DNA from 2 places in the Lysinibacillus sp. BF-4 genome. Region 2 is predicted to be linked to the other one. Evidence: riboswitches for the same ligand, from Rfam matches in the RefSeq annotation. Region 2 holds a riboswitch; the other holds the start of a gene.

Region 1 (10,030 bases), on a different contig from region 2:
GCAACGTTTGAGGAGCTTTTATTTAGAGGGATTATTCAAAATTTACTATTGCTATGGTTAGGTAACAGCTGGCTTGCCATTGGCATTACTACACTCGCATTTGTCGCGTTGCACGTTCACTATTTTAAAAAACCCGTTATGCTACTTAACATTACAATCCCTAGCTTAGTATTTGGCTGGGTTTACTTTCAAACAAATAATATTGTAGTACCAATTATTGTCCATTTTTTACTTAACATCGGCATCACCCTATTATTTAAATACCGTTGACTTACATTAAAAGCCTAATAACGAGAGGAAAAGTTATCCCCTCTCTTTTTATTTTTCCTATACGCCATCCCGTTGTCGTCAATACTTTTTTTGAAACTTTACCCGTTGTTTGACGTATAATAGGGAGAGATACTATTTAGGAGGTTACCCTATGCTTACGTTCTTTCAAAACTTATTACGCCACACGATTACGCTAGTTACGAGTTTTTTAGCATTTGGCTTTGCTGCAGATTCGCAGGATTCTAGTTTGTTAATGCTCGGCGCATTTTTTGGTAGTTATGTGGTCGTCAATTTTTCTATAAAACAATTGCAACTTTTCAATCGTCGTCGCAAAACTTCACTAACACGCAAAGAGTTTAAGCATGTAAATGCCCAACTTAAAATTGCCAAAACAAAAATTAAAGCACTCAATAATGCCTACTTAAAAGTGCGCTCTATTAATTCCTTTAAGCAACTGCATGAGATGACAAGTGTGGCAAAAAATATTGTGCGCCTTGTGCGTCAAACACCTGAGAAGTTTTTCGCGGCAGAGCCGTTCTTTTATGGTCACCTTGACTCAGCTGTACAGCTTACCGAAAAATACAGCTTCCTGTCTCGCCAGCAAGTGCGCGATAAGGAAATTACAGCAGCGCTATCCGAAACACACGCAACACTCGATGATTTAACAGATACGTTAAAACTCGACTTAAAAGAAGTGCTAGCTAATGATATTGAGCACCTTAACAACGAGCTAGATTACATCAAATATTCATCAGAAAAACGCAAAAAACAAATAGAATGGCGAGGCGACAAATAATGAAAACATTTGAACTTTTGCCTGAGCAAACCAAGCCACACGCGCTAAAAATCGCAGGCGAAATTGATATGAATAACTATGAGTCCATCCTTACACTTGGACACAACACACAGCGCGCGATTTCACAATTTAGTGATCGCGTGCTGTACCATATTAAAAACCGCGACATTACTAAAGTCGGCAATACTTTGCAGCAATTAGTGGATACAATCACGAGTGTTAAAGTAGAAGAAAATGATACAAATCTATTATCTCGTTTCTTCAAAAAAAAGAGCGAACCTTCGCCTGAAAGTACAATGCACTATGAGCGGGCAAGCATTCAGATTGAGCGTATTGAGTTGCAATTGCACCGCGCACAAAAGCAATTATTAGAGGATATTGAGGTACTAAACGAAATGTACCGCCTTAACCAAAGCTATCACGACGAGCTATCAATCATTTTAGCCGCAGGTGAGCTAAAGCAATATGATTTTACGAGCCGTGAGTTACCACGTATAGAAGCCATGGCGGCACAAGACCCACAAAGCCTTGCACCGCAAGCATTTGAGGATGCCAAAAATCAATTACAGCGCCTTGATCAGCGCCTGTATGATTTACAAATTGCGCGCGAGCTAACGGTACAAGCCGCACCGCAAATTCGCATGATTCAACAATCTAACCAAGTACTATCCGAAAAAATCCAAACGTCTTTAATGACTACCATTCCATTATGGAAAAACCAAATCGCACTGCTTATTAGTTCACAGCGTGACCGCCAGCGTGCGGATTTACATCGTCGTTTAGCTTCAGCTGAGCAGCGTATGGAGGCCCACTTTGATGCTACCGAGCTTCAACAAACGCAACAACGCTTACTGGCAGACGTTGAAGAAACCCTATTACTACAAGGGCAATCGTCGGTACAACAAGCACAAATCGAACGCGAAATGCGCAATTTAAGTCGCGATTTATAACAATTAACGCCACAGAAATAAATTTATTTCTGTGGCGTTTTTATGCTTGCTGTCACTACTCTTTGCTGAATACTGCTTCAACTTTTCGAAATTCCTTACTAGATTTTTCTGAACATTCATGTATAATGGGTGTCACATACGAATAGTTTTCCTTCGGGGTCAGGTGAAAGTCCTAACCGGCGGTATAGCCCGCGAGCTCTTTGGAGCAGGATTTGGTGAAATTCCAAAGCCGACAGTATAGTCTGGATGAGAGAAGGAAGTAAAAGTTACGCGCTTTGCCGTAGCTTATTTTCTGACCCCACAAAACAGTTGTGTGGTCTTTTTTAATTGCATAGTTTTCCTTCGGGGTCGGGTGTAAGTCCCAACCGGCGGTATAGCCCGCGAGCTCTTTGGAGCAGGATTTGGTGAAATTCCAGAGCCGACAGTACAGTCTGGATGAGAGAAGGAAGTGGCAAAAAACTAGCGTACGCGCTGGTTTATTTCGCAATGCCTACTTCACAAGCCCCTGTTAGATGCAGCGGGCTTTTTATTATTTTGAGGAGGTGCTTTTTGGATGGAACAACGATTTATGCAATTTGCGCTACAGCTTGCGCAAACAGGTAAAAACCAAACGTCCCCTAACCCACTTGTTGGCTGCGTGATCACTAAGGGTGAAGATATTGTTGGCTTTGGCGCACATTTAAAAGCGGGCGATGCTCATGCCGAAGTCAACGCACTAAAAATTGCAGGCGACAAAGCTGAGGGCGCTAATGTTTACGTCACATTAGAGCCGTGCAATCATACGGGGCAAACAGGAGCTTGCGTAGATGCCTTAATTGCGGCTAATGTCGCGCATGTTTTTATTGCTACGCTTGACCCTAACCCGCTTGTTGCAGGTAAAGGTGCTAGGCGCTTAGAGCAAGCAGGTATTGCCGTTCATGTTGGACTTTTAGAGACAGAGGCTAAAGCATTAAACGCACCGTTCTTTCATTTCATTTCACAGCATCAGCCTTATGTAACGTTAAAACAAGCCATCTCGCTTGATGGCAAAATTACAGCAAGTAAGGGTGAGCAAACCTTTATTACAGGCAAAAAGGTCAAGGAGGATGTGCATTTAGCACGCGCACACCATGATGCCATTTTAGTTGGCACAAATACGGTATGTATTGACGACCCGAGCCTAACAAATCGCCTAAGCACGACTAAAAAACAGCCCATTCGCGTGATTATTGACCGCTTCGGCAAAATCCCTGCGAGTGCTACGGTATTTACGGATCATGCCGCACCTACTTGGCTTTTTACAAGTGAACCACGTGAGCTAGCACGCGTGCGGGTTTTTGTACTCGACAATTGTTCACTTGGCAATGTACTGCGCCGCCTAGCAGACGAAGGCATTATGACGCTTTATGTTGAGGCAGGCTGTGGCATTGCGGATGCCTTTTTACAACAAGGCTTTGTGCAAAAAATGATTACCTATGTCGCACCAAAATTATTAGGTAGCGACGCCCTTCCCATGATTACAAAAGCACTACCCCGTCCGTTTAAATTTGATGAGGTAGCGCGCATTGGCGAAGATATTAAAATTACGATGACGCTAAAATGAGGTGAGCTTTTGTTTACAGGTATTATCGAAGAATTTGGCACGATTAACAGCATGACGATGGGTAAGGAGGCGATTGCCTTCACCATTGGCGCACACGATATTATAGCGGATATGCATATTGGCGATAGCATCGCAGTAAATGGCGTATGCCTTACCGTTACTAGCTTTACAACATCAAGTTTTACAGCAGACGTCATGCCAGAAACCGTGCGTGCAACAACACTAGCTAGCTTACAAACTGGTGCACGCGTTAACCTTGAGCGCGCTATGGCAGCTAATAAACGGTTTGGTGGTCACTTTGTGGCAGGTCATGTGGATGAGGTGGGCACGATTTTACGTAAGCGCCCCTTCTCTAACGCAGTATATGTGGATATTAAAATTTCACGCGAGGCAAGCGCCTTACTTATACCGCGTGGCTCTATTGCGGTTGATGGCATTAGCCTTACCATTTTTGCTTTACAACCAGAGCTGGTAACGGTTTCGCTCATCCCACACACATTTGACCAAACAACACTTGGCTTTAAGCGCGAGCGCGATACCGTCAATATCGAAACCGATATGCTTAGCAAATATGTAGCACGTCAGCTTCAAGGACAAAATAGTAAAGTAACAGCAGATTTTTTACGACAAAACGGATTTTAAGGTGGTTATACAATGTTTAATACAATAGAGGAAGCACTAGCAGATTTAAAACAAGGCAAAATGATTATCGTAGTAGACGACGAAAACCGCGAAAATGAAGGTGACTTTGTTGCACTCGCAGAGCTTGCGACACCTGAAGTCATTAACTTTATGGCAACGTATGGCAAGGGGTTAATTTGTACACCACTAAGCCCGACCATTGCGAGCCGTTTACAACTTGCCCCAATGGTCGCACGCAATACGGATTTTCATCAAACCGCATTTACCGTAAGCGTGGATCATATGGAAACAACAACCGGCATTAGCGCCTTTGAGCGTGCCAAAACAATCGAAAAACTCATCGACCCTACAGCAAAAGCGGCAGACTTCCGCCGTCCTGGGCATGTTTTTCCTTTGATTGCTAAGCCTGATGGTGTACTTGCACGCCCTGGTCATACCGAGGCAGCTGTCGATTTAGCGATGCTTGCGGGGAGTACGCATGCAGGTGTCATTTGCGAAATTATGAATGCGGACGGCACAATGGCGCGCCTACCTGAGCTCCAACAAACAGCGCAAACCTTAAACATGAAAATCATTACTATCGAGGCTTTAATTGCCTACCGTCTCGAAAAAGAACAAGTCATTACGCGCGAGGCTACTGTTGTAATGCCAACGGTTGCTGGTGATTTTACGATGATTGGCTACAGCAATACGCTTGACGATAAGGAGCATATTGCGTTAACAAAAGGCACACTACACGAAGCCGAAGCTCCGCTCATTCGCATTCATTCGGAGTGCTTAACAGGTGATGTCTTTGGCTCTAAACGTTGTGATTGCGGACCTCAACTACAAGCCGCGTTAACAGCCATTGAGCAAGACGGTACAGGCGCAGTGCTTTATATGCGACAAGAAGGGCGCGGCATTGGGTTATTAAACAAACTCAAAGCTTATGAGCTGCAAGAGCAAGGCTATGACACAGTAGAGGCTAATGAACTGTTAGGCTTTGCGAGCGAGCTACGCGATTACCGCCTATGTGCACAAATGCTTAAAGACTTAGGCGTTACAACGGTACGTCTCCTAACTAACAACCCTGATAAAGTGGCGCAACTTGAGCGCTACGGCATTACGGTTAGCGCACGCATCCCACTCATTGCAGGGCTAGCACAAGAAAACGCCAACTATATGGCAGCAAAAAAACACAAAATGCAACATGTACTTTAAGGAGGAAATTAACATGGTAAACACAATTCAAGCACAATTAGTCGGTACACAATTAAAGGTAGGCATTGTTGTAGGTCGCTTTAACGAGTTTATTAACGACAAATTACTAGCTGGCGCAGTAGACGGGCTTAAACGTCATGGTGTCGCGGATGACAATATCGAAGTGGTATGGGTACCTGGCGCTTTTGAAGTACCCTTTATCGCTAAAAAAATGGCAGAAGGCAAAAAATACGATGCTGTTATTGGTTTAGGCACTGTCATTCGTGGCTCAACAACGCATTATGACTATGTATGTAATGAAGCCGCTAAAGGCATTGCCCAAGTCGGACTACAAACCGGCGTACCAACCATTTTTGGTATCGTCACAACCGAAACCATCGAACAAGCAATTGAGCGCGCAGGCACTAAAGCTGGCAATAAAGGCTATGACGCTGCCGTTGCCGCAATCGAAATGGCAAACCTTACAAAATTACTATAAAACAAAGAGGCTAAGGGACATTCCCCTAGCCTCTTTTTGCATGCTGGATACGTTGGACGAGTGTCCCAATCACTACTAATGCAAGCCCTACGCCTGCACCCATTAACTGGTCAGCTAGCACTTCGCCAGCTCGTAGGTAGCGCATCAAAAATGTACCACCAAAAATCACCAGTGTAATTAAGCCAAGCTGTCTTATCATGATGCCCATTTGCCTATTACAACCTCCAAACAATCGCTCAAGCGATACCTGTCTATGCTAAAATAGAGTTATGCAAAGTATGTTTTATAGTAGCCACCAATGTGACCTGTGTTATCAATCACGAAAATAAATTCGTCTGTTTCGTTTTTCACTTCGTATTGTTTACCTACTGTTAAAACGTTTGATACTAAATATTTCGCTGCATCCGTATGTGTACAAGTTACCGTACGTAAAGTTGGCGAATCTTTCCATGTATTATGAAGCATAGCAATCTCTCCTCGTTTAAAAATTCATCCTCTCTAGTGTATACGATTTTTACGCATTTGTGGAGAGCTGGAGGTGAAATTTATGAGTGTACCGATTTGGTTTTACGTTGTTGCCTTCTCACTCGTCATTGTATTTGTTATTATTGCGGAATGGAACTCACGCCGTTAATATGTGTTAACCATTATAAATATATAGTTGACTTAAATACTTTACTCCACTAAACTAGAAACATACTAGTTATTGGAGTGATACTTGATGGCAACTACAGTTCAACAAGCACGCGCAGGTAGTAAATTTTCGACAGTTGATATGGTATACTGTGCGTTATTTTCGACACTTATGATGATTGGCGCAAACATTACGGCTTTTGCCCCGTTCCTTGTGGTAGGCGGCGTGCCAATTACGCTACAATCTTTTTTTGCAACATTAGCAGGGCTAGTTTTAGGTGCACGTAAAGGTGCAATCGCTATGCTCGTTTATACTTTAATTGGGCTAGCAGGTGCGCCTGTCTTTGCTCAGTTTAAAGGCGGCATATCTATGATTTTAGCCCCTACCTTTGGCTTTATCGTCGTCTTTATTTTAATCGCCTATATTATTGGCAAAATGACAGAGAAGCATGGCACTGTAAAAAGCTATGTCATCGCCTCGTTAGTTGGTACTGTTATTACGTATATCATCGGTACAAACTGGATGTATGCAGCCTATATGCTATGGGCAGGTGCACCAGAAGGCTTTGATTACTGGATGGCTTGGGCTTGGATGCTTGGCCCACTACCAAAAGATATTATTTTAGGTGTATTTGCAGGATTCTTTGCTTTCCGTATTAATGCGATTTTAAAAGTCAATAAATCCTAACAAAAAAGGGAGTGGCCGCGGCCACTCCCTTTTGTGCTATTATTTTTTCATTTCCTCATGTAAATGCGCAACTGCCGCATCAAATGTTTCGTCAATTTCCTTATTTGGCTTATACGTGATTAAGCTCACTACTACAATCGTAATAAGGCTTAACAAGAAACCTGGCACGATTTCGTAAAGTTCGAACCACTTAAATTTCTCCCAAACAAAGACCACAACCGCACCTACAATAAGACCTGCAACTGCACCTTGAGACGTTGTTTTACGCCAGTAAAGGCTTAGTAAAATAAGCGGCCCAAAGGCACTACCAAAACCTGACCAAGCAAACGATACAAGATCTAACACCGACTCATTATTTGGCCAAGCTAACATAATGGCTACAACAGACACCGCAAATACCGCTACTCGTCCCAAGAAAACATAGTAACTATCTGACTTTGGTGCTTTATTAAATGCCTTATATAAATCCTCAATTAATGCCGATGACGTAACGATTAACTGTGACGAAATCGTACTCATTACAGCCGAAAGTACAGCCGCTAAAATAACACCTGCAATAATCGGATGGAAAATAATTTGACCTAATACAATAAATACAGTTTCCGGGTCCTCAAGTGTCGCACCTTGTTGCAGGAAGTACGCATACCCAACAATCGCTGTAAATACAGCTCCCAACATACTTAAAAACATCCAACCAATACCAATGCGGCGAGCACTACGTGTTTCTTTAATCGTTTTAATCGCCATAAAACGCACAATAATATGTGGTTGACCAAAGTAGCCAAGCCCCCATGCGAGTGACGAAATAATACTAATTGCTGTAACACCCTCAAAGAAACTAAAATGTAGAGGTGAGGCATTTTTTACGGTACTAATTGTTTCAGCAATACCGCCTGTGTACGTTAAGCCCACAATAGGTACTAAAATTAATGCTAAAAACATGATTGTCCCTTGAATAACATCCGTATAGCTTACCGCGAGGAAGCCTCCAAATAATGTGTAAGCGATAACAACTGCGGCCACTACTAATAAACCAATATGGTAATCTAGCCCAAATGAGCTTAAGAAAAACTTACCGCCCGATACCATACCTGATGATACATAAAACGTAAAGAATATTAAAATAACAATACCCGTTACAATTCGTAGTAAACGTGATTTGTCGAGTAGACGTTTTTCTAAAAAGCTCGGAATTGTAATTGTGTCGTTAACATACGTATAGGCACGTAAGCGTGGCGCTACAACTAACCAGTTAATATAAGCCCCCACAACTAAACCAATTGCCATCCACGATTTCCCTAAACCTGTTACATAAATAACGCCCGGTAAACCCATTAACAACCAGCCTGACATATCAGCTGCCCCTGCACTTAACGCAGTTGCAATCGGGCCAAGTGAGCGCCCTCCTAGCATGTAGTCTGTTAAATTACTCGTCTTCTTATAGGCATACCAACCAATTGCAAGTAGCACTGCCATATAAATAATAATTGCTACAAGCTGGTACATTTGCTCTTGTGACATCTAGCCATCCCCTTTTCTTGTTGCGATTTTTTGAAATTTAAGTTCTATTAAACCCTATATACGACGATTAATCAATTATATTTCAAAAATAATACCGAAAAATATTTTGCACCTTAATTTTAAAAATATTTTATTTAGTGCAAAATTCATTGATATATCAACGAAAAATGCTCTTTTTTCCCTTCATTTCTCCATTATCTGAGTATTTGCGGCATTGGCAATTTTTTAAAACGTGCTATAATCCAAATTAAAATTATTTTCAACAAGTGAAAAGGAGTGTTTTTTATGAATTTACGAGATTTTTTCATCGCATTATCTGAAAACCGCGCACTAAACGCAGGTGCACAAAAATTTGGCTTACGTCTAGGCGCACAAAGCGTTGTCGCAGGCACAACCATCCCAGAAGTTGTTACAACAATCAAGCGTCTTAACGCAAAAGGCATTGCCTGCACAGTCGATAATTTAGGCGAGTTTGTTCATGATGAGGCAGAAGCACTGGCAGCAAAAAACAATATTTTAGCTGTTATCGAAACCATTCATGCTGAAGGGCTGAATGCACATATTTCACTTAAACCAACACAACTCGGTCTAAGCTTTGACCTTGAGCTTTGTTATAATAGCCTGCACGACATTGTAAAAACCGCGCATGACTACGGTATATTTATTAACTTTGACACAGAGACTTACGAAACATTGCACCAATCTTTTGAGTTGATGGAGCGTCTGCATAAAGAGTTTGATAATGTGGGCACAGTTATTCAAGCGTACTTTTACGAAGCGCTAGAAAATGCTGAGCGCTTTAAGGATTACCGCTTACGTCTTGTAAAAGGGGCCTATAAAGAAAACGCTTCCTTGGCTTACCAAACCAAAGAAGACATTGATAAAAACTATATTAAGCTAATTGAATATCATTTACTTAACGGCAAATTTACGTCAATCGCAACGCATGACCATAACATTATTGCCCACGTAAAGCGTTTTGTTAAAGCGCATAATATTCCACATGATGCGTTTGAGTTCCAAATGTTATATGGCTTCCGTAGCGAAATGCAATACGACCTTGCTGCAGAAGGCTTTAATTTCTGTACGTATTTACCATTTGGTGCTGACTGGTACGGCTACTTTATGCGCCGACTAGCTGAGCGTCCACAAAATCTGGAGCTTGTTGTGAAACAAGTATTTGATAAAAAAACAACGACGCTTGTTGGTGTTGGTTTAGGTGCATTCGCACTTGGTCGACTCACAAAACGAGCTAAAAAATAATAAAAGA
Region 2 (10,030 bases):
TTAAGCATTTGATATGGTGTAACACTATCATAAGCATTTTCTGCTTGTGGTGCAGTTGTAATGGTTGGTGAATACGAGGGTTTTGGCTCTGTTTGTGCTAAAGCTTGCTCAACTGTGGTAACGCCATTTAGTTTCCAACGATTAGCAATAGCTTCGACATAAGCACGTGGTAATAACCCTTCCTTACGTTTAAAAACATATTCGACTAATACATTGGTCACGACAATAGGCAACTTATGTTGTAGCACTAAATCTTCACAGAGCTTACTATCCTTTGCAAGCGGCTCCTGTCCATTGTGTAACTCACAAAGAAATACATATGGCGTAATGGCATATCGTTCATAACCAGCCGCTTGTTCTTCACATACTAAAATGCGCGGACGATATTTTTTAGGTGCTTTATGCTGTGTAAGCATAGCCTTTGCCTCATCGACTGTATTTACTTGCTGTTGTCGCCATTCACTCGCAATAGTTTCTACTAAACGCTTAGGTAGCTTGCCATTCTCTTTTTGCAAAATATATTCGATTAATACATTTACTACACCTACTGGCATGCCATAAGTTAGCACTAGATTTTCAGCTAATGCTACCATCGAAGGAAATGGCTCTTGATTATTTAAACACGCCTTCATAAATGTATAAGGAATCATTGCTTCATAGGTTGTAGCAGTAGAAATAATATGCTCTCTTGTAACACGAGGGCGATAAGCTTCTTGTTGTGCCGTTGTTGCTTCAAGTGCTTGTTCTACTGTTGCAATACCTAGCTGTTGCCAATTACTAGCGATTGTCTCTACAAATTTTTGTGATACCTTACCATCCGTTTCATGCATCGCATATTCCATTAATACATTTACTACACCTACTGGCATACCATGCTTAGTTACAAGCCCCTCTGCCATCGCTAAAACAAAATCAAATGGCTCTTGCCCGTTATTTAAACGTTTTAAAAATGCATAAGGCGTAATACCATCGTAACCATTTGTTGAAGCTGGTTGCGTAACTTCCTTAACAGTTGGCTCTTTAATTTGTTTTTTGTAGTTACTGTATTTATGTTGCTCACTACGTGCTAATTGCATCGCTTGCTCTACAGTTTGAATATCCTTCCGACGCCAATGATCTGCAATAGACTCTACAAATTTTTTTGGTAATTTCATATCAGTAATCAACATGACATACTCTACTAGGACATTAACTACGCCCGTTGGTAACCCATAACGCATATACAAACTCTCAACAAGTTGCACCGCAGAGTCTGAAGGTGTTGCGCCTTTATGAAGACGACGCAAATTTTCAAGCGGGCTAGCTGTCGCTAAATAATGTAAATGTTTTTGTTGCTTACTCTGCCCTGTAGGCTCAACTACTGTCTTATCAAAAACAGGCGTAATTTGAGGCATTACTGTGGATACTGTTAATTTATAATAATCTGCGGCGGCTTTACGCAATTGCTTATCAGAAATCACTAAATCATCATCTAGTGCCATAATGACAACCTTTTGCATATCCAACGGTGAAAGCTGGTATAAAAAGGCCAGCTTTGCAATCATTTCACGCACCTCAGTCGTTAAAGCTGCAGCAGGCACTAAGTGCTCTTGTAATCCTGATTGAAGCAACGCAAAATCAAAATTTTGTTGCATAAAAGGATAGGTTTTACTTTCAGCCATAGCTACCGGCATTACTAAATCCGTAGGTACTGTACTATTAACGGGCGTAAAAACATCTGTAAATGTTCGTGTAACCTCTGTAAATTGATCACGACTTTTATGTTGCTCCATAAAGCGTGCACGCAAGTTACGATAATTACGCTCACCAATTTTACTGTATAACATCATCGACAATAAGGGGTCTGCAAAAAACACACCTGCTTCAAGCGGGCGTGCTAACTCATAAATAAAACTGCGTTCTTCACCACTACTTGTACGCCATGTGCGCACTAAGCCTATAGCTTCTAAAGCTAGGCGAGCCTTTAAAATTTCTTGTAGCCCCATATCTAACGTTTGCATTAAAAAATAGTGCATCGTTGGTGTTTGAGCTTGAAACTCACCCTCAGCCCAAAGTGTAAAATATAAACTTAACGCCTTACCGCCAACAATAGGTTGGTAAAAAAGAGTTAGTAGTTGGCGCTCTGTAACGGAAAGTTGTTGCGGTAGCTCAACAAAAAAAACATCATTTTGATGAAGCTCTTGTGGTAATAATGACACCAGGCTCACGCTCCTTACTTTTTAGCATTCGATTGGCGTTCAATAATCTCTCTAATCTCGTCAATAAATACATTAATATCTTTAAATTGGCGGTACACAGAAGCAAAGCGTACATATGCTACCTCGTCAATAGACGCAAGGTGATCCATAACCTTTTCGCCTACATCATCGGACTGTACTTCCCCATTACTCATTTGGCGCAAATCTTTTTCGATAGCAATTACTACCTCATCTAGCACCTCAAGGGCCACAGGACGTTTCTCACATGCGCGAATCATACCACGTAGTAATTTTTCGCGGCTAAACTCCTCACGTGAACCATCTTTCTTTACAACAATTAATGGTGTTTCTTCTATTTTTTCAAACGTTGTGAAGCGATAACTGCAAGACTCGCACTCTCTACGACGTCGAATTTCTTTATTATCATCAACTGGTCGCGTATCAACAACTCGCGTACCATTATATTGGCATGAAGGACATCTCATATTTTTATCTCCCGTAAGTTAATTTACTAGTTCTAAGTATAACAAACTTTTAAGCTCACAAAAAGGATAGGCTACATCAAACACAAAAGCAGCATCACGAGAAAGACGTGACACTGCTTTTTTGATAATTATTGGTAATGATACTGCTTTTGCTGCTGAATAATCCATTTATCCATTGCTTTATATAACAGCACCATAATAACTGTAATAATAATACCTTTAATAATATTAAACGGTAAAATACCTTTGATAATCATAACGTATAATGCATCACCAACGACTTGATCCATACCTAAAAAGTACGTATACATTGGTAAAAATACAGCATAATTTAAAAAGCTCATGCCGACAGCCATAACAAGTGTCCCTGCGATTAAGCCAGTAATTAGCCCTTTCACAGATTTAAAACGATTAAAAACCATATACACAGGCATAATGAATAATACCCCTGTAGTAAAGTTGGCAATATGCCCCACTGGCACACCTGTTTCAGTACCTGTAAATAACCAATCCAATACATTTTTAAATAGCTCTACTAAAATACCTGCTGCTGGTCCCATTGTAATGACTGCTAGTAATGCTGGCATATCACTAAAATCAACCTTTAAAAATGCGGGAAACGGTGGAATCGGAAAATTTAATAAATGTAGTAAAAAGCCAATACTACTCAACATCCCGATTGTTACGAAATACTTTGTGCGCTTGCGTTGCTTTTCCATGTTACTCTCTCCTCTTTGCTGATTACACCTCGCAAGAAGAAAGGTCCGACAAATGTGTGGCATAAAAAAGACATTACACATGTCGTACCTTCACCTTCTCCCATCCAGACTATACTGTCGGCCTTGGAGTTGCACCAAGTCAGCTACTCACAAAAATGAGTAGGTCGCGGGCTCGTATGCTTATAGGTTGCTGTCGAACAGCTACCGCATAATTACCGCCGGTCGGGAATTGCACCCTGCCCCGAAGATGAATCATATTTTTTAGTTGTTACACTACTATCATAGGCAATTTACAATGAATTGTAAAGTACTACTGCTTTTGTTTAACGTAAGGGTAAATAAAATGTAAAGGTTGTACCTTGTCCTTCTACACTATCCACCATAATATTACCCGAATGTGCCTTTACAATATTACGTGCAATCGCTAAACCTAATCCCGTACCACCTTTAGAACGGGTACGTGCCTTATCTGCCTTATAAAAGCGCTCAAACACGTAAGGCAAGTCTTCTTGTGGTATACCAACGCCTGAGTCTTGCACAAGTACTTTAACAAAGGTTTCCTCACGCTCAACTTTCACACTTACTGTACCATCTTCAAGTGTATGACGAATAGCGTTGTCAATTAAGTTTGTTAGTACCTGCTCAATGCGATCTTCATCTAACACTACCGTCTCATGCGGCTCAAATTCACTAGTAAATATTAAGTTAACGTGCTTTTCTTTTGCCACTTGCGCAAACTTTTGCGTAATACGTTCAAATACTGTATTAAGCGGATAGGTTTCTGTATTAAGCATCATATGTCCCGCTTCCATACGCGCTAAATCTAATAACTCAGATACTAGGCGACCCATTCGCTGTGACTCATCATAAATAATACGAATCATTTCATTGCGGTCTTCCTCAGTAGTAACGACTTCATCTAGTATCGCCTCAGAGTAGCCTTGTAACATAGCAATCGGCGTGCGTAGCTCATGTGATACATTCGCAATAAAATCAGAGCGCAACTTTTCTAAGCGGTGCTGCTCAGTCATATCACGAATAACGGCTACTGCGCCTCGTACAGAGTTACCACCGTACAACGGGCTTATCGTAATGCTGTAGTAAGCACCGTGCATTTCAATTTCTTCTTCTAATTTATCCTCAAACACTAATACATGATCTAGCATGTGATAAATTTCAGGTGGTAATGGCTCACTACTTTGGCTTCCTTTATTTACAAACCACATTTGCAATAACTTTTCCGCAGGTGGATTGCTCAGCAAAATGGTGCTGTCACTATTAAAGGTAATCACCGCATCTGTCATAGAAGTTAAAATATTAGAGACTTGCTCCTTCTCTTGATTAATAACCTCTAAATTATGCTTTAACTGACGCCCCATTTGGTTAAAGGCATTTGCTAGTTGTCCAATTTCATCATTTTGGCTCGCAACGACTTTATTATCAAACTTACCCTTTGATAGCTCAATTGCTGTTTCACGCATCTTGCGCAAAGGCAGTGTAATACGTGAAGATAGGAAAAAGGCAAAGAAGGTCGTTAATACAAAGGCGATAATAGCCGCTAATAGGACAATTTTTGTTGTCTCACGAGAAGTTTTATGTAAGGCCTCTGGGTTTTGGTACATAAAGACTGCCCCGTGCATCTCGCTCTCACCGTTTAATGGGAAAGCTAATACTAAATACGTATCCATTGCTTCTTGTTCAGAGTAGGATGGCATTAAGAGTTCTTTAACAATTGGCTCAGTTGTAGAATATACTTTGGCAAACGCCTTATTATCTAAAATCGTTTGTTCAATCTCTTTTTGGTTTTTGCCGTCTTGTAACGCCATTACAATATCGCGGCTCGTATTAGCCACCAAGGCATTCGTACCTTCTGGCAAAATATCTTCAAGCATGCTTTCGGTCTTACTATCCAGTTGCTCCTCGTCATAAAGGCTAGCAATGGTATGGGCTGTTTGTCGTAATGACGACTCAGCTTGTTGCACGTGATAGTTTTGTAAAAACTCAAGCATAAGTACGGTAAAAACAAACAGTACAAATGAAACGAGAAGCAAGATGGTTACCCACAGCTTCCCGACAACACTATTCCATATTCTATTCATTCACGACCTCAAATTTATAGCCGACGCCCCAAACCGTAACAATCATTTTAGCAGCATTTTCAGATACACGGTTTAGCTTCTCGCGCAGTCGTTTTACGTGCGTATCAACTGTACGTAAATCACCAAAGAAATCATAATGCCATACTTCTTTTAACAATTGCTCACGGTCAAATACCTTATCTGGTGATTTTGCTAAGAAGTATAATAGCTCATACTCTTTTGGTGTAAGGTTAACTTCTACTCCCTCCGCTGTGACACGGTGTGCATCATGGTCAATCATTAAATGCGGGAAGACAACTAAGTCTTTTGAAGTTGATGCGTTCGCTGCAGGTGCAAAGGCTTGTGAGCGTCGTAAAATAGCTTTCACACGCAACACAACCTCGCGCGGGCTAAATGGCTTTACGATGTAATCGTCAGCGCCAATTTCAAAGCCATGCACGCGGTTTGCCTCCTCGCCTTTTGCGGTAAGTAAAATAATGGGTGTCGTAGAACGCTCACGCAACTCCTCACATACTTGTAATCCATCTTTTTCTGGCATCATAATGTCGAGCAAAATACAGTGATAATCTTTTTCTAATGTCATGGCTAGTGCTTCCTCGCCATTCTCTGCTTCATCAATCTCGTAGCCTTCGCGCTCTAGGTACATTTTTAATAAGCGACGGATGCGATCTTCGTCATCTACTACAAGGATGGAAATATTGTCTGACATTGTGTTACCCCTTTCTACATTCATCTATATCTATTGTACAATTTACTTCACAAATTGAAAAGAGAAGCACATTTTTCGTCATGTGCTTCTCCAATCGTTACGCGTATGAGTGAAGTCCCGCGATGATTAAGTTAATAACAACTAAGTTGAAAATCATAATCGCAAAGCCGATTAATGCAAGCCATGCTGATTTACGACCTTCCCAACCTTTTGATAAACGAAGGTGAAGGAACGCAGCATAGAACAACCAAGTGATTAATGCCCATACTTCTTTTGGATCCCAGCCCCAATAGCGACCCCATGCCTCTTGCGCCCAAATCATAGCGAAGATTAAAGCACCAAGGGTGAAGACCGGGAAACCAATTAATACAGAACGGTAACCAATCTCGTCCATTAACTCTAAGTTAGCACGCTTAACAAACGGTTTAAGCATCTCACTTACACGTTTACGTGATAGTAAACGAATAAGTAAGTAAAGGATTGAACCTACTAATAGTGACCACGCTACCGTTGTTAATTTCTTAGCGTTAATAATAGGTGGTGTATCCATTAACGGCTTCATTTTACCTTCTGTTAAAGCCACAGATTCATTCATACCAAATAGCGCTGGTACGTCATACGTAATTTCACGTTGAATTTCGTCCTTATCCATATACGTAAACTGCGCTTCGTAGCCAATACCACGGAACACCAACGTTACTAATACGAAACCAATAACTACTACCACAAAGAACATTATTGCCTCTAATGCTGTGCGCTCTTTAGATGGTTTTGTTAAATCTACTACTTTTAATAAATACACAAGACCTGCTACAGCACTAATAGATAAAATAGATTGACCAAATGCTGCAGAGAGCACGTGGATTGTAAGCCAGTTACTTTGTAATGATGGTACAAGTGGGCTAACGTCTGTTGGGAACATTGCCGCATAACCAATAATTAATACAGCGATTGGTAAAGCAATTAAACCAAGTACAGTAGCACGGTACATAAAGTACATAATAATAAATGCCAGTACAATAAACATACCAAATGCTGTTGTAAACTCAAACATATTACTTACTGGCGCATGACCTGTATACATCCAACGTGTGATAAAGTAACCTAGGTTTGCGATAAAACCAATAATAGTAATGATAATCGCAATTTTCCCCCACTTATCTGCATGGCGAGCTGCCGCTTCCCTTTTATCATGTGAATTTTTTACTGCTCCACCGAAAAATAAAGTTGCAATTAAATAAGCAAGGAAAGCTACAAATAGTAAGTTACCACTAAGACTAATTAAACTCATTATGCTTCGTCACCTTCCTGTTTTTCTTCGGAATCATTTAAATCAAGCTGGTCAACGTAAGCTGGTAATTGCGCTGCTTGCGTGACAATATCAAGTTCTTTTTTCAAACCAAACCAGTTTTTATTAGTATGGGCCGCAAGAATAAGCTTGCCATCTTTTGTTGCCTGTACCCATAAACGACGGTGGTTCCAATAGGAGCCGATAGCTACACCAATCATAAAGATGATACCACCAACAGCAATAATTGGGATCGTACTATCCTTATGAATCGTTAAACCTGATGAGTTACGCGTTGTTGCTGAAGCAAACTTCATCATATTTTTGTTTTCACCTAATGGCTCCAATGTGTTACGAATCGCCACAAAGCTCGTTTCGCCTTCTGGCGTATCAGGTGTTGTCATTTTAAAGACAAACGCTGGATTATCAGGCACTGGTAAATTAGTTTGTGGTACACCATCTTTAAAGCCTGCAAAGTCCGGTGTATAATTTAAAATCTCAACACTTGAACCATTACCTAAATCATATTTCGCCTCTGGATTATCTAGTTGAACCGTCACTTGCCCATAAGACTCTTCTGTTTCTTTGTTAACTAAATCAAATGTCATCGTATACAGCTCATCTAAACGGTAATCCATTTGATAAAGCGAGTAGCCATCATATTGCAAAGGATGGTTAACACGAATCGAATATTCTTTTACTAACTCTAAATTGTCAGTATCTCCTGGTAATGCACCTTCTGGTTGCTTATATAATTTAGCGTTCGTTTGGAAGTTTTTCGCTACCACGTTAACACCTTGTCGTACTTGCTCACCCGATGGTCCATCTTTATCGTTTTCGTGCATTTCCAAAATAAACTTGTCATTTTCAAGGAAATAACCTGGCATACCCATAACTTCAATTGTTTCGCCTTCTCGAATCAACATCGACTCATCAACATATAAACCAGGTATAACGCGTAGTGATACACCTGTTAAAAATACAATTAAACCTACGTGATTAATATAGGGGCCGTATCGAGAAAAGCGATTTTTTTCAGCTAATAATGCATCCCCATCGCGACGAACCTTATATTTTAACGCTTTCATTTCTTTTTCTATCGTTGCTAATGTTTGCTCATTATCTTCGACTTCACCTTGTGCTACGATACGTTGGCGCTTCATAAAGCTCTCGTGTCGCTTTACACGTTGGTTCGTTAATGATTTATGCAGTGGGATACCACGGTCAATACTCGCTACGATAATCGAAATACCAAGCATTCCTACAAGTACTTGGAACCACCAAGAACTATATAAATCAGACAGCCCTAATGCATAATAAATTTTACCGATTGTGCCATACGTATTTTCATAGTATGCGCCCTTATCGCCAAGTGTACCTACATTGACATAAAACTCTTGCGGTAAAAATGTACCGACCGAAGCTGCAAGTAGCGTAATAATAATTAACGCAATCCCTACCTTAACGCTCGAGAAGAAATTCCAAATTTTGTCGACGATTGAACGATTATACGTTTTAGAACGAATGGCTTTACCGTCATAACGCATATCAACAACTTTGGTGTTCTTTTCTTCCTCTGTTAATGGTCTACCACATTTTTCGCAAAGCTTTGTACCATAAGGGTTAACATGTCCACAAGCACAAGTAATTTTTTCCTTCTCCATGTGACTGACACTCCTTATTATTGCGGCTTAATTGACTCCATCATTGCCCCAATTTGTTGCTCCGTTAATTCACCCGTTACGATTTTTGTTACTTTACCCTCAGGTGATACTAAAATAGTTGCGGGTAAACCTATGATGTTGTATGCATTTCGTACACCTTTTGTTTTATCAATTACCACAGGGAAGTCTAGCCCGTATTGATCAACAAATTTTTGTACTTCAAAATCTGATTGTGCAATGTTGATAGCTAAAATCTCAACACCTTGATCTTTGTACTGCGCATATTGACTATTCATATAAGGCATTTCTTTTTCACATGGTTTACACCATGTACCCCAGAAATTTAATAATACACCTTGTCCTTCATAATCAGATAGCACATGTTTATTACCTTCAAGGTCTACGAGCGAGAAGTTAGGTGCTTTATCACCAACTTGTAGCACGCTTGTTTTATCTTTAGTTGCTGTCGAATAAACAACATAGCCAATCGCTACAACTAAAAGTACTAAAATAATTGTGCGCGTTACTAAGCGTTTTTTCTTTTTATCCATGAAGTCAAAACCTCCCTAAAAAACGTAAATGCCATATCCATTATATCAAATGTTATGTTTATGCTCTGCTTTTAAACTTGAATGATTTATGACTCTTTTGCTTAGTCCAATTTGCCCGTTTCAGCTAAAACACGCAACTTCTTCACTTCATGTTTCGTCAATTGACGATATTCGCCCGGCGTCAAGTTACCTAAATCTAGGAACGCAAAACGCTCACGCTTCAGCTTAACAACTGGTGTACCAATTGCTTCAAACATACGACGCACTTGGCGATTGCGCCCCTCGTGAATGGTAATCTCACAAATAGCCTTGCCTGC

What was found. Region 2 has a riboswitch for FMN ahead of CH76_RS01290 (ECF transporter S component). Riboswitches for the same ligand answer to the same signal wherever they lie in the genome.
Positions count from the first base shown of each region.
Region 1: it holds a riboswitch for FMN, as region 2 does, so the genes downstream of both, ribD (bifunctional diaminohydroxyphosphoribosylaminopyrimidine deaminase/5-amino-6-(5-phosphoribosylamino)uracil reductase RibD) here and CH76_RS01290 (ECF transporter S component) in region 2, are expected to answer to the same signal.

Region 1 covers NZ_JPUW01000016.1:984-11,013, forward strand. Annotated here, with positions in the region: gene CH76_RS07010 (CPBP family intramembrane glutamic endopeptidase) at 1-270, shown strand, start outside; gene CH76_RS07015 (5-bromo-4-chloroindolyl phosphate hydrolysis family protein) at 422-1,066, shown strand; gene CH76_RS07020 (toxic anion resistance protein) at 1,066-2,016, shown strand; FMN riboswitch at 2,162-2,278, shown strand; FMN riboswitch at 2,351-2,467, shown strand; gene ribD (bifunctional diaminohydroxyphosphoribosylaminopyrimidine deaminase/5-amino-6-(5-phosphoribosylamino)uracil reductase RibD) at 2,570-3,598, shown strand; gene ribE (riboflavin synthase) at 3,608-4,240, shown strand; gene CH76_RS07035 (bifunctional 3,4-dihydroxy-2-butanone-4-phosphate synthase/GTP cyclohydrolase II) at 4,253-5,440, shown strand; gene ribE (6,7-dimethyl-8-ribityllumazine synthase) at 5,454-5,918, shown strand; gene CH76_RS07045 (hypothetical protein) at 5,944-6,126, opposite strand; gene CH76_RS07050 (DUF6501 family protein) at 6,186-6,383, opposite strand; gene CH76_RS07055 (biotin transporter BioY) at 6,640-7,239, shown strand; gene putP (sodium/proline symporter PutP) at 7,279-8,760, opposite strand; gene CH76_RS07065 (proline dehydrogenase family protein) at 9,046-10,023, shown strand.
Region 2 covers NZ_JPUW01000001.1:251,255-261,284, reverse strand. Annotated here, with positions in the region: gene CH76_RS13400 (DnaD domain protein) at 1-2,198, opposite strand, end outside; gene nrdR (transcriptional regulator NrdR) at 2,213-2,683, opposite strand; gene CH76_RS01290 (ECF transporter S component) at 2,812-3,402, opposite strand; FMN riboswitch at 3,491-3,655, opposite strand; gene CH76_RS01285 (ATP-binding protein) at 3,726-5,501, opposite strand; gene CH76_RS01280 (response regulator transcription factor) at 5,494-6,210, opposite strand; gene ccsA (cytochrome c biogenesis protein CcsA) at 6,308-7,501, opposite strand; gene CH76_RS01270 (cytochrome c biogenesis protein ResB) at 7,501-9,162, opposite strand; gene resA (thiol-disulfide oxidoreductase ResA) at 9,180-9,713, opposite strand; gene CH76_RS01260 (pseudouridine synthase) at 9,815-10,030, opposite strand, start outside.